2 linked regions of the Paenarthrobacter nicotinovorans genome follow. Each later gene encodes a partner of the first gene's protein in a complex. Links are inferred from orthologs where the notes say so. Each region holds a gene or a part of one and is shown on either strand. Other genes may lie near its edges.

Region 1 (6,796 bases):
CCTCATGGAGATCTTCGATCCTGGTCCTGGGGAAACCCCCTGAACGGTGATACATGTCTGCGGTGATGGCCATGTTGCAACCAGGAAGCATCTGGTACGGACCCAAGTATCCCTCGCCCTTGTTTCCCGGGCGGATCCGGCCGAAGAACGACGCCACCTCGACGGCCAACAACATCATGATCCGCTCCCGGGCAGTTATGCCCTCGTCCTCCCTGGGATTCAGCTGTCCGGCAACCAGCTCCAGGCCGTCATCGAATGCAGCCATGATCCGCTCTGTCCAGTCCGGTGCGGCCAGGCAATCGGCATCGGTGCGGGCCAGCCAGCGCGCACCGTGCTCCACGCCGAAGCGCATGCCGGTATCAGCTGCCGCGCCCGTGCCCTTCTCGCTGTCGTGAACCAATCGGACATCCATCCCCGGGTGCGCTGACGCGAACTCAGTCACGATGGCGCAGCTGAGATCCGTGGAGCCGTTGTCCACCACCACTACCGTGAAATCCTGAAACGTCTGCGCCGCCAGCGAATCCAGTGCCTGCCGTACCAGCTTCTCTTCATTGAGCATCGGCATGGCCACGCATAAGGACTTTGTGGAAGCCGTACTCGCAAGCCTGTTGCGAATCTCTTGCGGGCTCACAGCCGCACCACCGCCATTCCCAGGCTCACGCCGCCGCCCAAACCGACCAACGCCACCAGGTCCCCGGGTCCGGCCCTGCCACTGTCCACGGCAAGCTTCAGTTGCAATGGAAGGCTGACGGAGGCGAGGTTTCCGAAGTCCTCAACGGAATGAACCAGCAAGTCCGCAGGCACACCGGCACCTTCGGCGAATATTTGCCGGTACGGTGCGCTGACCTGGTGTACGCAGACGACAGCGAAGTCCGTCCACGCGAGGTGCATCTCCGCGAGAGTCGCATCAAGGATGTCGGAGCCGAGGTCCAAGAACGCATCCTTGAGCTTTTCCCCGTCCATGTTGAAGTAGCTGGCCTCTGGATCACGGGGGAAGGCCGACCCTCCCGCCGCCAAGGTACCCACGGACCAATGGCTGCTTCGCGCGGTGAAGCCCATGGCCAGGATTCCGGCCGCCCCGTCTGCAGCTGCGGCGGGATCAACCGCGGCCTCCAGCAACACTGCTGCGCCGCCGTCGCTCATGGTGTACCCGGGGAAGCTGGAGGCGAACGTCGGGAAGTCCGGCACCGACCACCGCACCGCCCGGGAAGGCGACTCCCCCGTGACCACCAGAACCCTCCCATAGCGCCCTCCGGCGATCAGAGCGTCGGCAACCTCCATACCGTTGAGGAAACTGTTGCAGGCGTTCTTGACGTCCATCACAGGGCATGAAAGTCCCAGTTTCGCTGCCACCATGTGTCCCGTAGCGGGTTCAACCATGTCCTGGCTGGCAGAGGCAAAGACCAGCAGGTCCACGTCAGGTGCCTGCAATCCGCATTCCGCCAGGACCTTGGCAGCGGCGTTGGCGGCCAGATCCGACGCCTGCTCCGTCGGGGACATGACACTCCTCGAGCGGATCCCCGTGACCCGGCCAATCAGACCTGTCGGCACGCGGAAGCCAGGGCTGGATTCGGCAATGCGGCGTTCGACGGCGGCCGTATCCAGCCGCGTCGGTGGCAGGTAGACCTCAAGCCCCGAAATCCGGCTACGTCCTGACAGAGCTGTCTGCATGCGCTTCCCCCAAGAATGTGCCGCTTCAACGAAAAAGGGTGTGTCCCGCACCCATGGTACGGGACACACCCTTCACTCCAGCTCCGGTTCCCCGGCTATGTGGAAAAACGCTAGACAGCCTTGGCCGACTCGATGGCTGTGAGCACGCGGTCGGTAACTTCATCGATACCGCCGATGCCATCCACCTGAGTAAGGATGCCGCGCTCAGCGTACTTGGCCACAACGGCTTCGGTCTGCTCGTGGTAGAGGTCAAGACGGTGACGGATCACGGCCTCGTTGTCGTCCGAACGTCCCGTTTCCTTGGCACGGCCCAGAAGGCGTGCAACCAGTTCTTCGTCATCCGCGGTCAGCTGGAGCACGACGTCGAGCTCCTGCTCACCCTCAGCGAGGATCTGGTCGAGGTAGTCAACCTGCGCGGTGGTGCGCGGGTAGCCGTCGAGCAGGAAGCCGTTCTCGACATCGCTCTGGCTCAGTCGATCGCGAACCATGTTGTTCGTGACGCTGTCCGGAACGAAGTCACCGGCGTCCATGTACTTCTTGGCTTCGATACCCAAGGGCGTTTCACCCTTGACGTTGGCACGGAAGATGTCGCCGGTGGAGATGGCGACTACGCCGAGGCGCTCCGAAATCCGCTCAGCCTGCGTACCCTTGCCCGAACCGGGAGGTCCAATGATCAGCATTCTCGTCATCGCAAAAGCCCTTCGTAGTGACGTTGTTGTAGCTGCGCATCAATCTGCTTGACGGTTTCCAGGCCGACACCCACCATGATCAGGATTGACGTGCCACCGAACGGGAAGTTCTGGTTGGCATTGATCAGGACGAGTGCAACCAGCGGAATCAACGCCACGAAGCCCAGGTAGAGGGCTCCAGGCAAAGTAATCCTGGAAAGCACGTACTGCAGGTAGTCCGCGGTCGGTTTACCCGCCCGGATGCCCGGAATGAACCCGCCGTACTTCTTCATGTTGTCCGACACTTCTTCAGGGTTGAAGGTGATGGCTACGTAGAAGTAGGTGAAGAACACGATCATGGCGAAGTAAAGCGCCATGTAGATGGGATGGTCGCCACGGGTGAGGTTGTTGTTGATCCACTCAACCCACGGGGCCATCTGCTCCCCTGGCTTCGGCTGGTTGAACTGCGAAATCAAGCCGGGCAGGTACAGCATGGAGGAAGCGAAGATGACGGGCACGACGCCGGCCATGTTCACCTTGATGGGAATGTAGGTGCTGGTGCCGCCCACGGTGCGACGACCAATCATGCGCTTGGCATACTGCACCGGAACACGGCGCTGCGACTGCTCCACGAAGACCACCAGGGCCACCGTAAGCAGGCCGATGGCAAGAACGACGAAGAAGGTTCCCGGGCCCTTGGTCTCCCAGATGGAGCCAAGTGAGCGGGGGAAGCCGGCTGCGATGGAGGTGAAGATCAGCAGCGACATGCCGTTGCCAACGCCGCGCTCGGTGACGAGCTCGCCCATCCACATGATCAGGCCCGTGCCCGCTGTCAGCGTGATGATGAGCAGAAGGGTGGTGATGATGCTCTCATCGGGGATGATCGGCAGGTTGCAGCCGGGCAGCAACTGACCCGAGCGGGCCAAGGAGACCAGGGTTGTGGCGTTCAGCAGGCCCAGTGCGATGGTGAGGTACCGGGTGTACTGCGTCAGCTTGGACTGCCCCGATGAGCCCTCTTCGTACAGCTGCTGGAACCGGGGAATAACCACCCGAAGCAACTGCACGATGATGCTCGCCGTGATGTAGGGCATGATGCCCAAGGCAAAGATCGAGACCTGCAGCAACGCGCCGCCGCTGAACAAGTTCACCAGCTGGTAGATGCCCTGCGAGGTGTCACCGTTGTTCAAGCATTGCTGGACATTCTGGTAGTTCACACCAGGCGAGGGGATGAAAGCTCCCAAGCGGAAGATTGTGATGATTCCCAGCGTGAACAACAACTTGCGTCGCAAATCAGGCGTCCGAAACGCCCGGCCGAATGCGCTTAGCAAGCGTCCTCCTGAGTAGAAAGTACAAGGATGTGGTCGGGCTCAATGAAACCCAACAACCGAGTCTAACTGCTTGTGACGCCGTCGGAATAATCGAGAGTCCACAACCACCAAAAAAATCCCGGTATCCGGGGCCGAAGCCCCGCATACCGGGATTCTTTGTTACAGCGGGCTGATGCCCCACAAACCCTTAGAGGGCGTTGGTGGATCCGCCTGCTGCGGCAATCTTTTCCGCAGCGCTGGAAGAGAATGCGTGCACGGTGACGTCAACCTTGACGGTGATGTCGCCGGTGCCGAGCACCTTTACGGGCTGGTTCTTGCGAACGGCACCCTTCTCTACCAGGGACTCAACGGTGACGGTGCCACCTTCCGGGAAGAGCTCGTTGAGCTTCTCCAGGTTTACAACCTGGAATTCAACCCGGAACGGGTTCTTGAAGCCGCGCAGCTTCGGCAGGCGCATGTGCAGCGGCAGCTGGCCGCCGGCAAAGCCAGCCTTTACCTGGTAGCGGGCCTTCGTACCCTTGGTACCGCGACCAGCGGTCTTACCCTTGGAGCCTTCACCACGACCAACACGGGTCTTGGCTGTCTTGGCACCCGGGGCGGGACGCAGGTGGTGGACCTTCAGAGTGTTCTGCTTCTCAGCAGCCTCTGCGGCGGTCTTGTTCTCTGCCATTACTTCGCCTCCTCTACATTCACGAGGTGCGGAACCGTGTTCAGCATGCCAACGGTCACGGCGTCAGCGGTACGGACAACGGTGTGTCCGATGCGCTTCAGGCCGAGGGACCGAAGGGTGGCGATCTGGTTCTGCTTGGCGCCGATGACGCCCTTGATCTGGGTGATCTCCAACTTGGCGTCGGAGGGAGTCAGGTTCTTAGCCATGACTAAACACCTGCCTTCTGGTTCTGGAGCGCGCGCACCAGAGCAGCAGGAGCAACCTCGTCCAGCGGCAGGCCACGGCGGGCAGCCACGGAAGCGGGCTCTTCGAGCTGCTTCAGAGCGGCAACGGTCGCGTGAACGATGTTGATCGCGTTGGAAGAACCGAGCGACTTGGAGAGGATGTCGTGGATACCCACGCACTCCAATACCGCGCGGACCGGACCACCGGCGATAACACCGGTACCGGCGGAAGCCGGACGCAGCAGGACAACGCCTGCAGCAGCCTCACCCTGCACACGGTGCGGGATGGTGTTGCCAACGCGGGGAACGCGGAAGAAGGACTTCTTGGCCTCTTCTACGCCCTTTGCGATAGCAGCGGGAACTTCCTTGGCCTTGCCGTAGCCAACGCCGACCATGCCGTTGCCGTCACCGACGACGACGAGTGCGGTGAAGCTGAAGCGACGACCACCCTTGACGACCTTGGCAACGCGGTTGATGGTGACAACGCGCTCTACGAACTGGCTCTTCTCGGCTTCACGACCGCCGTCGCGGCCACCACGGCCACCACGGTCGCCGCGGCCCTGGCCACGGTCGCCACGCTCGCCGCGACGTCCGCCGCGGCGGTCATCGGTAGCGGGTGCGGTCTCAGTTGCTTCAGCAGCTACAGCTTCAGTCACCTGAATGTCCTTTTCGTTATTTTCAACGGTCACAGTGCCAGCCCACCTTCGCGAGCACCGTCAGCGACGGCGGCGATGCGGCCGTGGTACTTGTTACCGCCACGGTCGAAGACAACAGCTTCGACGCCTGCAGCCTTTGCACGCTTGGCAACGAGCTCGCCGACGCGCTTGGCCTTGGCAGTCTTGTCTCCGTCAAGTGCACGAAGGTCAGCTTCCAGAGTGGAAGCGTAAGCCACGGTTACACCCTTGCTGTCATCGACAACCTGGACGAACATGTGGCGTGCCGAACGGTTGACGACCAGACGAGGACGTGCAGCCGTACCGGTGATGCGCTTGCGGATACGAAGCTGGCGACGGTTGCGTGCAGCCGACTTGCTCTTGTTCGTACGCTTCTTGTTAATTGCGATGGCCATGGTTTACTTACCAGCCTTTCCGACCTTGCGGCGGATGACTTCGCCGGCGTAACGGACACCCTTGCCCTTGTAGGGGTCGGGCTTGCGCAGCTTGCGAATGTTGGCAGCAACCTCGCCGACCTGCTGCTTGTTGATACCCGCAACAGAGAGCTTGGTCGGACCCTCTACTACGAAGGTGATGCCTTCGGGTGCAGAGACGTTAACCGGGTGGCTGTAGCCCAGAGCGAACTCCAGGTCAGAACCCTTTGCCTGAACGCGGTAACCGGTACCAACGATTTCAAGCTTCTTCTCGTAGCCCTCGGTAACGCCCTGGATCATGTTGGCGATCAGGGTGCGGGTCAGGCCGTGCAGCGAACGCGAGTTGCGCTCGTCGTTCGGGCGGGTGACCGTGAGAGTGTTCTCTTCCAGGGAGACCTCGATCGGGCTGGCCACAGTGTGGCTCAGCTCGCCTTTGGAACCCTTGACGCTGATGACGGAGCCATCGAGCTTGACCTCAACTCCGGCAGGAACGGTGATGGGGAGACGTCCAATACGTGACATTATTCTCTTCCTTTCCCGTTACCAGACGTACGCGAGGACTTCGCCGCCCACGCCCTTCTTGCCGGCCTGCTTGTCAGTCAGGAGGCCGGAAGAGGTGGACAGGATTGCGATACCCAGGCCACCCAGCACGTGAGGCAGGTTGGTGGACTTCGCGTAAACGCGGAGACCCGGCTTGGAGATGCGGCGGACGCCAGCGATGGAACGCTCGCGGTTCGGACCGAACTTCAGGTCGATGGTCAGCTTCTTGCCAACCTCGGCGTCCTCTTCCTTCCAGCCGGCAATGTAGCCTTCAGCCTTCAGGATGTCGGCAACGCGTGCCTTCAGTTTGCTATACGGCATGGACACGGTGTCGTGGTATGCCGAGTTTGCATTGCGCAGACGCGTGAGCATGTCTGCGACAGGATCTGTCATAGTCATTTGGGCTATAGCCCTTCCTCGTACCGGTTTCCGCTGCGCTTGCCCTTACGAGCCTGCGCGGTCGGACCTGTCACGTAGTTAGTTTTCGGTCTTGAACGGGAAACCAAGCGCCTTGAGCAGCGCGCGGCCTTCGTCGTCGGTCTTGGCGGTGGTGACAACCGTGATGTCCATGCCGCGTACGCGGTCGATGGAGTCCTGGTCGATTTCGT
Region 2 (7,204 bases), 270 kb from region 1 along the record:
CATGTCGTCAGACTAGGCTGCATTACGGAGCCAACGCCAATCCCTGCCCGTCAAGGCAGACCCACGATTGGACAGGCATGAAAAAGTGTGCCAAAAATGGACTCCAGATTGATCAAACTGCATCAAATTGCATCAAACGAAGCTTGGGGGCTTTGAATGGCACGAACCTTGCGGAGAGACACCGGGCTTGCTGTGGCGATCCTTGGGCTGGGACTCCTTCTGGCGCTGGCAGGCAACATCCTCGTCGGCCAATGGCAGACTTCCCAACGACATCATCAGAGCCTTTCCTTTGATGTGTTGGCAGGATTTGCTGCAAGCGCCGCGGGAACAGCGATAGTTGCCTGGTGGGTGCTTTCCCTAGTGATGGCATTTCTCGCCGCCCTCCTCCACCGGGTGGGCGCCGGCAACAGAGCCACTGCCCTCTCCAGGTTCAGTCCCCCGTTCATGGTCAGGCTTGCGATAGCCGTACTGAGCATGAACCTCCTTGGCGGTGGCTTGGCTCAGGCAGACGTCCAACCAACGCCGGAGTGGATTCCGACTTCCACGCACGGCCGCACAGTCCTCACGGAGCCGTCGCCTGCAGCCACGGGCGGAGTTGACAGCAGCAACACAACGTCCACCGCGCCCGATCCGGGCTGGCGGCCCCGGCCACCCGTGGTTGTTCCAGGGCTACTCAGCCAGCCAGGATCCCGCGATGCAGCAGCCGCACCCGGGAGCGTGAGCGGTGTGGAGGTAAAAGCCGGGGACACACTCTGGTCCATAGCCGCCTCGAGGCTGGCACCGTTTTCGACTGACGTGGATGTTGCCGCCGCATGGCCGAAGTGGTACGCCGCGAACCGCTCTGTCATCGGTGACAACCCCGCCGTACTGCTTCCAGGCCAAATCCTTCAACCTCCCGAACCCGCATAGCAGCGGCAACGTCACACCCGGACTCAATGAAACAGCCGCCTACTCAGGGGCGGCAGCAAGCCTCACAGCAATCCCCAGCGTCATCCCAGCAGAAGCCACCCGAGCATAAGCGTTCCCCGCGCTTTGGCTCATGTAGTGAATGCCAGAGGTATGACCTTGTCCGTTGCAACCGCAAACCGGCCCCCAATCCGCCAAGGCACCCAACGTGCCAGCGCCTCGTCCGGCTCGACAAAAGGGGCCGACACAGACATCCGGTTGGTGGCGCGCAGTATTGCCCAGGCCGCCCTTGAGGTTCTTGCAGGCACGCGTCCGCTTGTGCAGTTGTCGCGCTCGCTGGACCCTGAATGCTATTTGGCCCTTCAACATCGCGCGGCTCTGACCCGCAAACATGCAGCGCGCAGCAAGGGAAGTCCACAACCGCACCTCAGCCCGATGGTCCGTTCGGTTCGCGCTTGTTCCATCAGTGAATCAATTTGCGAAGCCAGCATCGTCGTCGCTGAAGAGGGCCGTTGCCGTGCGGTTGCCATGCGACTCGAACGGACCGACGGCTTGTGGCAGGTTACTGCGCTGGAGATCGGCTGAGTCCATGGGAGTCCGGGCCGGGGTCCACAAGTCCGGATAAGTCCGGATAAGTCCGGATAAGGCGAAGGGGCGATCCCCGGACCGGTATGTCCGTGGGATCGCCCCCTGGTGTTCCTAACGCTTATTGTTCCTAGCGGCGCTTCTTCTTCGCCGATTTGCGCTGTTCTTGGCTTGCTGCCTTGGCAGGGTTCCCTGAACGGCCCGACGCACGTCCTTCGATCCGCGTCTGCGTAGCGCCATCTTCACCGGGTGCGGTGTACTGCAATTGGGCCGGTTTCTCCGGTGCCTGCAGGCCAGCGGCCCGGATCTGGGGATCGTGATGTTCTGTGTGTCCCCCGGCTGCCGAATCATCCGCCACTACGACATCCTCGGCCGGCGTCACTTCCACCTCAAGGTTGTACAGGAAACCGATGCTCTCCTCGCGGATGGCCTCCATCATGCTCTGGAACATCACGAAGCCTTCGCGCTGGTATTCCACCAGCGGATCACGCTGCGCCATTGCTCGGAGCCCGATTCCCTCCTTGAGGTAGTCCATCTCGTAAAGGTGTTCCTGCCATTTACGCCCAAGAACCGACAGTACAACGCGGCGTTCCAGTTCCCGCATGCTCTCGGAACCGATGGCTTCTTCGCGTGCCTGATAGACGAGGCGCGCATCGGAGAGGATCTCTTCGCGCAGGAAATCAGCCGTAATCCTCGACTTGCCGCCAGCTTCCTCAATGACTTCTTCAGGGGTTACCGTCGCCGGGTACAGGGTCTTCAGGTTCGTCCACAGCTGGTTGAAGTCCCAGTCGTCGCCATTGCCTTCAGCCGTTGCTGCATCAATGAGGGAGTTGATAGTGTCCTCAAGGAAGTACTGGACCTTTTCGTGCAGGTCATCGCCCTCAAGGATCCGACGGCGGTCGCCGTAGATTGCTTCACGCTGGCGGTTGAGGACGTCGTCGTATTTCAGGACGTTCTTGCGCTGTTCCGCGTTGCGGGCTTCCACCTGGCCCTGGGCCGAGGCGATGGCACGTGAGACAAGCTTTGACTCGAGTGCGACGTCGTCAGGTACCGAGCTGTTCATGAGCCGCTCAGCTGCCCCCGAATTGAACAGCCGCATGAGGTCGTCCGTGAGGGAGAGATAGAAACGGGATTCACCGGGGTCGCCCTGGCGTCCGGAACGGCCGCGCAACTGGTTGTCGATCCGGCGGGATTCATGTCGTTCCGTACCCAGGACGTAAAGCCCACCCAGGTTCAGCACTTCTTCGTGTTCGTCCTTGACGGCCTGCTTCGCTGCGGCGAGGGCCTCGGGCCAGGCGGCCTCGTACTCTTCGGAATTCTCCTCCGGGTCCAGTCCGCGCTTGGCGAGCTCGGCAATGGCGGTGAATTCGGCGTTGCCGCCCAGCATGATGTCGGTGCCACGGCCGGCCATGTTGGTTGCGACCGTAACTGCACCCTTGCGACCGGCCTGGGCAACGATGGATGCTTCCCGGGCGTGGTTCTTTGCGTTCAGGACTTCGTGGCGGATGCCTTCCTTGGCCAGCAGCTTGGAAAGGTATTCGCTCTTCTCAACACTCGTGGTACCGACCAGCACAGGCTGGCCGTTCTCGTGGCGCTCGGCGATATCCGCAACGACGGCGTCGAACTTTACAACCTCGTTCTTGTAGACGAGGTCCGACTGGTCGATGCGCTGCATGTCACGGTTGGTGGGAATGGGAACCACGCCGAGCTTGTACGTGCTCATGAATTCGGCGGCTTCAGTCTCTGCCGTACCGGTCATGCCGGAGAGCTTTGAGTACATGCGGAAGTAGTTCTGCAACGTCACTGTGGCGAGGGTCTGGTTCTCAGCCTTGATCTCGACGTTTTCCTTGGCCTCAATGGCCTGGTGCATACCTTCGTTGTAGCGCCGTCCGGCCAGGATACGGCCGGTGTGCTCGTCAACAATCAGGACCTCGCCATCGAGGATGACGTAATCCTTGTCCCGCTTGAAAAGTTCCTTGGCCTTGATGGCGTTGTTCAGGAAGCCGATGAGCGGCGTGTTGGCCGATTCGTAAAGGTTTTGGATCCCGAGGTAGTCCTCCACCTTTTCAATACCGGCTTCGAGGACTCCGACGGTTCGCTTCTTCTCGTCGACTTCATAGTCGACGTCGGGCTGGAGCCGAAGGACAACCTTGGCAAATTCGCTGTACCAGCGGTTCGTGTCGCCTTGGGCCGGACCGGAAATGATGAGCGGTGTACGTGCCTCGTCGATGAGGATCGAGTCGACTTCATCCACAATCGCGAAGTTGTGTCCGCGCTGAACCAGCTCGCTGGCGTCCCAGGCCATGTTGTCCCGGAGGTAGTCGAAGCCGAATTCGTTGTTGGTGCCGTAGGTGATGTCCGCTGCGTACTGCTCCCTGCGGACCGTTGGATCCTGGTTGGAGAGGATGCAACCGCTGGTGAGGCCAAGGAAGCGGTAGACGCGGCCCATGAGCTCGGACTGGTATTCAGCCAGGTAGTCATTGACCGTCACCACGTGCACGCCCTTGCCGGTGAGCGCATTCAAGTAAGCCGGCGCCGTAGCGACGAGGGTCTTGCCTTCACCGGTCTTCATTTCAGCGATGTTGCCCAGGTGAAGTGCTGCGCCGCCCATGAGCTGGACGTCGAAGTGGCGCATGCCCAGGGTTCGGGACGAGGCTTCACGCACAGCAGCGAAGGCTTCCGGCAGCAACGCGTCCAGCGTCTCCCCATCCTGGTACCGGGACCGAAGAACGTCCGTTTCGGCACGAAGTTCGGCATCCGTGAAGGACTTGAAAGAGTCTTCCAGGGCATTGATGGAATCGGCATAGTTCCGCAGTTGCTTGAGGGTCTTTTTGTCACCCGTGCGGAGAAGTTTTTCGATTAGTGATGCCACGTGAAAGTGCTCCCAGTCTCATGCTGCCGAATTCTGGCTGTTTCAGTCTACGGGAGAGACCAAGGCAGCGCGGCCGGGTTCACCTCTGAGCGGACTGGCGTTTCGGGGTTCGGCATAGGGAGGCGCCGGAGGTCCTGTGACCGCGTCCGCCAGGTCACCGGCGAGATCCCCTACCGGCCACACCACCACTTCCTGCAGTCCGAGCCAAGTCGCCATGAGCCCAAGTTCAGCAGCGAGCTCGACGGCGGTATCCGCCGGCGCGTCCGGCTCACGGAACGCCGAGCGAACCAGCAGCTGACCTGATGCACGGTCTGCCTTCAGGTCAACCCTGGCTGCGAGGCCCTCCCTGAGCAGGAAGGGCAGCACGTAATAGCCGAACCGGCGCTTCGCGGCAGGGGTGTAGATCTCGATCCGGTAGTGGAATCCAAACAGTTCCTCAAGACGCCGCCGTTCGAAGACAAGGGAGTCAAAGGGACTCAGCAGCGCCCGCCCTTCGGCCTTCCGTGGAAGCCTGGCATTGACGTGCTTGAAAGTCTCCCGTTCCCATCCCCGGACCGTCACTGGCTCCAGCACGCCCGCGCCCACCAGCCTTCGGACTGATTCCGCCCCCGCTTTGAGCGGCGTCCGGAAGTAGTCGGAAAAGCACCTAACGGTTCCTATGCCGTGGGCCTGGGCTGCTGCCTCAATAAGGCGGTCAAGGGCTTCCTCAGCATCCACGGCAGCCGTGGGATAGGTGGAGACCACCCGGGAGGTGGGGGTGTATTTGCGCTCAAACTGGGGAGTCCGCGAAGCGGCTGAAACGCGCCCTTCTTCAAAAAGGTGCTCCAGGACCCTTTTGACGATGTTCCAGTTCCAGCCCCAGTTATCGCGATCGGCTGCGGGATTGTGTCCGAGTTTTGCGGTGAGTTCCGACGCCGTCATGGGCGGCCCGCTGCCCAGAGCCGCCAAAATCCGGTCTTCCATGTCCCGACGAATACCCGGATCCAGGCGATGCGCCCCCACCCACGCCCGCTTTTGCCACAGAAGCAGGTCCGCAAAATGCTCGGGTCGTATGAAGCTTGCCTCGTGCGCCCAGTACTCCATCATTTTCCGCGGCTTGCGGGACGAGAGGTTGAAAAGAATGTTGGTGTCGTAGTTTCCCAGCCGCGAGAAGAACGGAAGGTAGTGGCTGCGCGCGAGGACATTGACAGAATCGATCTGGACAAGCTGCAGTTGGGCAAAGGTCCGGCCCACTGCCCGTGAAGTCACGGGGCCAGCGGGCCGGACCTTTGCCAATCCTTGAGCTGCCAATGCGATCCGCCGTGCCTGCGAGAGGCTCAGCGAAGCGGTCATTGGTATCCCTTCGTCAGATGCAGGCCTTACTTGGCGGTGGCTGCTTGGTCATCGGACCGATACGCGAGGATTTTCTCCTCGACGGCATCTTCGCCGGGTTCGCAGGTGGAATCGAGGGTAATCACACCGTAGGTCCAGCCACTGCGCCGATAGACAACCGATGGAGCGTTGGTTTCCTTATCCAGGAAGAGGTAGAAGTTGTGCCCCACCAGTTCCATGTTGTCCACCGCGTCATCCAGGGTCAGGGATGCCGCGGGGAACACCTTCCGGCGGATCAAAACAGGCGAGTCGCCGGCGGGGATGTCGTTCTCGATGTCATAAGGAGAATGCTCCACTGTTTCCGCAGCAGCCTCCTGGTGGTTGCTGGCCTCCACGTAGAGAGGCTCGTTGGCACTTGCGGGTTCAAGAGTTGCCGTAGCTTCCCGCACGGCCTTGGGCGTGTGCCGGCCGTGGTGCACCTTTTTCCGGTCCTTCGCACGACGAAGCCTCTCAAGCAGCTTGTTGTACGCCAGATCGAAGGCAGCGAATTTGTCAGCGGCTGTGGCCTCTGCACGGATGACGGGGCCACGGCCCAGGACTGTCACTTCGACGGTGAGCTCACCCGGCGTCTGCCGGGGATTGGTTTCCTTGGAAACCTTGGCGTCTACTCGCTGGACCTTGTCCCCCAACGATTCAATCTTTGAGATTTTCTCGCCGGCGTATTCGCGAAAGCGGTCTGAAACTGTCAGATTTCGTCCGCTGATCATGAACTCCATGGTGCCCTCCAAATAACTCAGGTGACACGACAACGGCACTGTTGGGGGCTGATCTGACGGACAGTCGAGCCCCTTTCCGAGCCGCTATCGACAGGTACATCTTTTCTTGGTACCCACAATCGACGTTAGTTCATCGCAACGCGTTATTCATCCTTTGGCCACTTATTTTTTGATTGAGTCTTAACAGCTTCACAGGTGGTCGTGTGCGGGCGCGATTGAGGCGTAGGCTGGTGGCCTCGTGGCCGCCAACACGACTGCTCCGCAGACCACGCCTCCTGCGGCCTCCACCGCACGTGCTGCCTCGGCAAGGGTTGCCCCTGTCGTGAGGACGTCGTCCACAAGGATGCATCCCATTCCCCGGATCAGTCTGGTCCGTGTACGCCTGACGCGCATGGAACCCCTGACTTTGCGAGCCCTTTCTCCGCGCCCCAGCCCCTTCTGGCCTGAACCGCCGTCGCTGCCTTGACGACCCGGAATTGCATCCGCGATTCCTGGCAACAGTGCCTGAAGGGATCCCCGACCGTCCCTGCGGAAGGGTAAAAACCGCACCTTGGTCAGCACATCACGGTGTGGGCATTGGGCCTGCGAGTGGCGCAACCGGAGTATGAGGAGCATCAAATGCAGTGGACTGAATCCGCGCTTACGGTAGGCGCCGCCGCTGGTGGGAACGGGCACAAGGCAGTAGCCGCTCTCATTGCCGACGGCAGCATCCACGGCCTTCCCAAGGCAACCTGCCAAAACACCCGCCAGACGC

What was found.
Region 2: the proteins of secY (region 1) and secA are in contact, whole or in part, in a crystal structure (PDB 3DIN), measured with the Thermotoga maritima proteins. The link is inferred for Paenarthrobacter nicotinovorans from one-to-one orthologs. Residues at the interface, in WP_004081795.1 of Thermotoga maritima: Glu108, Gly109, Glu110, Glu111, Ala236, Glu237, Arg238, Arg239, Ile240, Thr241, Ile242, Gln243, Tyr244, Ala245, Arg246, Arg247, Val248, Thr249, Gly250, Arg251, Arg252, Val253, Tyr254, Gly256, Ala257, Ser258, Thr259, Tyr260, Leu261, Pro262; in WP_004082002.1 of Thermotoga maritima: Glu261, Ala262, Arg263, Lys300, Ala301, Arg302, Thr303, Ile304, Ile305, Leu323, Tyr324, Asp325, Pro326, Val329, Ser330, Tyr333, Ile336, Lys340, Phe345, Val349, Glu363, Phe364, Tyr374, Ser375, Gly376, Gly377, Glu393, Ile395, Thr482, Ser483.

Annotation. Positions count from the first base shown.
Region 1 is NZ_CP089293.1:3,035,043-3,041,838, forward strand. Bases 1,513-4,390 are described here. They hold secY (preprotein translocase subunit SecY), read right to left. Parts: upstream 3,668-4,390; coding sequence 2,357-3,667; downstream 1,513-2,356. Other genes in these bases: JMY29_RS14100 (3-oxoacyl-ACP synthase III family protein), read right to left, coding at 1,513-1,671; JMY29_RS14105 (adenylate kinase), read right to left, coding at 1,782-2,351; rplO (50S ribosomal protein L15), read right to left, coding at 3,855-4,337; rpmD (50S ribosomal protein L30), read right to left, coding at 4,337-4,390. Also shown: JMY29_RS14095 (glycosyltransferase family A protein), read right to left, coding at 1-565; more of JMY29_RS14100, read right to left, coding at 628-1,512; more of rpmD, read right to left, coding at 4,391-4,543; rpsE (30S ribosomal protein S5), read right to left, coding at 4,546-5,217; rplR (50S ribosomal protein L18), read right to left, coding at 5,247-5,630; rplF (50S ribosomal protein L6), read right to left, coding at 5,634-6,170; rpsH (30S ribosomal protein S8), read right to left, coding at 6,189-6,587; rplE (50S ribosomal protein L5), read right to left, coding at 6,666-6,796. UniProt on the Escherichia coli protein: The central subunit of the protein translocation channel SecYEG. Consists of two halves formed by TMs 1-5 and 6-10.
Region 2 is NZ_CP089293.1:2,765,963-2,773,166, forward strand. What follows is about bases 1,422-4,707. They hold secA (preprotein translocase subunit SecA), read right to left. Parts: upstream 4,364-4,707; coding sequence 1,622-4,363; downstream 1,422-1,621. Other genes in these bases: JMY29_RS12870 (Rv3235 family protein), read left to right, coding at 1,422-1,491; JMY29_RS12880 (winged helix-turn-helix domain-containing protein), read right to left, coding at 4,406-4,707. Outside these bases: JMY29_RS12860 (hypothetical protein), read right to left, coding at 1-3; JMY29_RS12865 (LysM peptidoglycan-binding domain-containing protein), read left to right, coding at 157-909; more of JMY29_RS12870, read left to right, coding at 1,168-1,421; more of JMY29_RS12880, read right to left, coding at 4,708-5,695; hpf (ribosome hibernation-promoting factor, HPF/YfiA family), read right to left, coding at 5,722-6,450; JMY29_RS12890 (phosphoribosyltransferase family protein), read right to left, coding at 6,640-6,804; JMY29_RS12895 (hypothetical protein), read left to right, coding at 7,069-7,204. UniProt on the Escherichia coli protein: Required for protein export, interacts with the SecYEG preprotein conducting channel.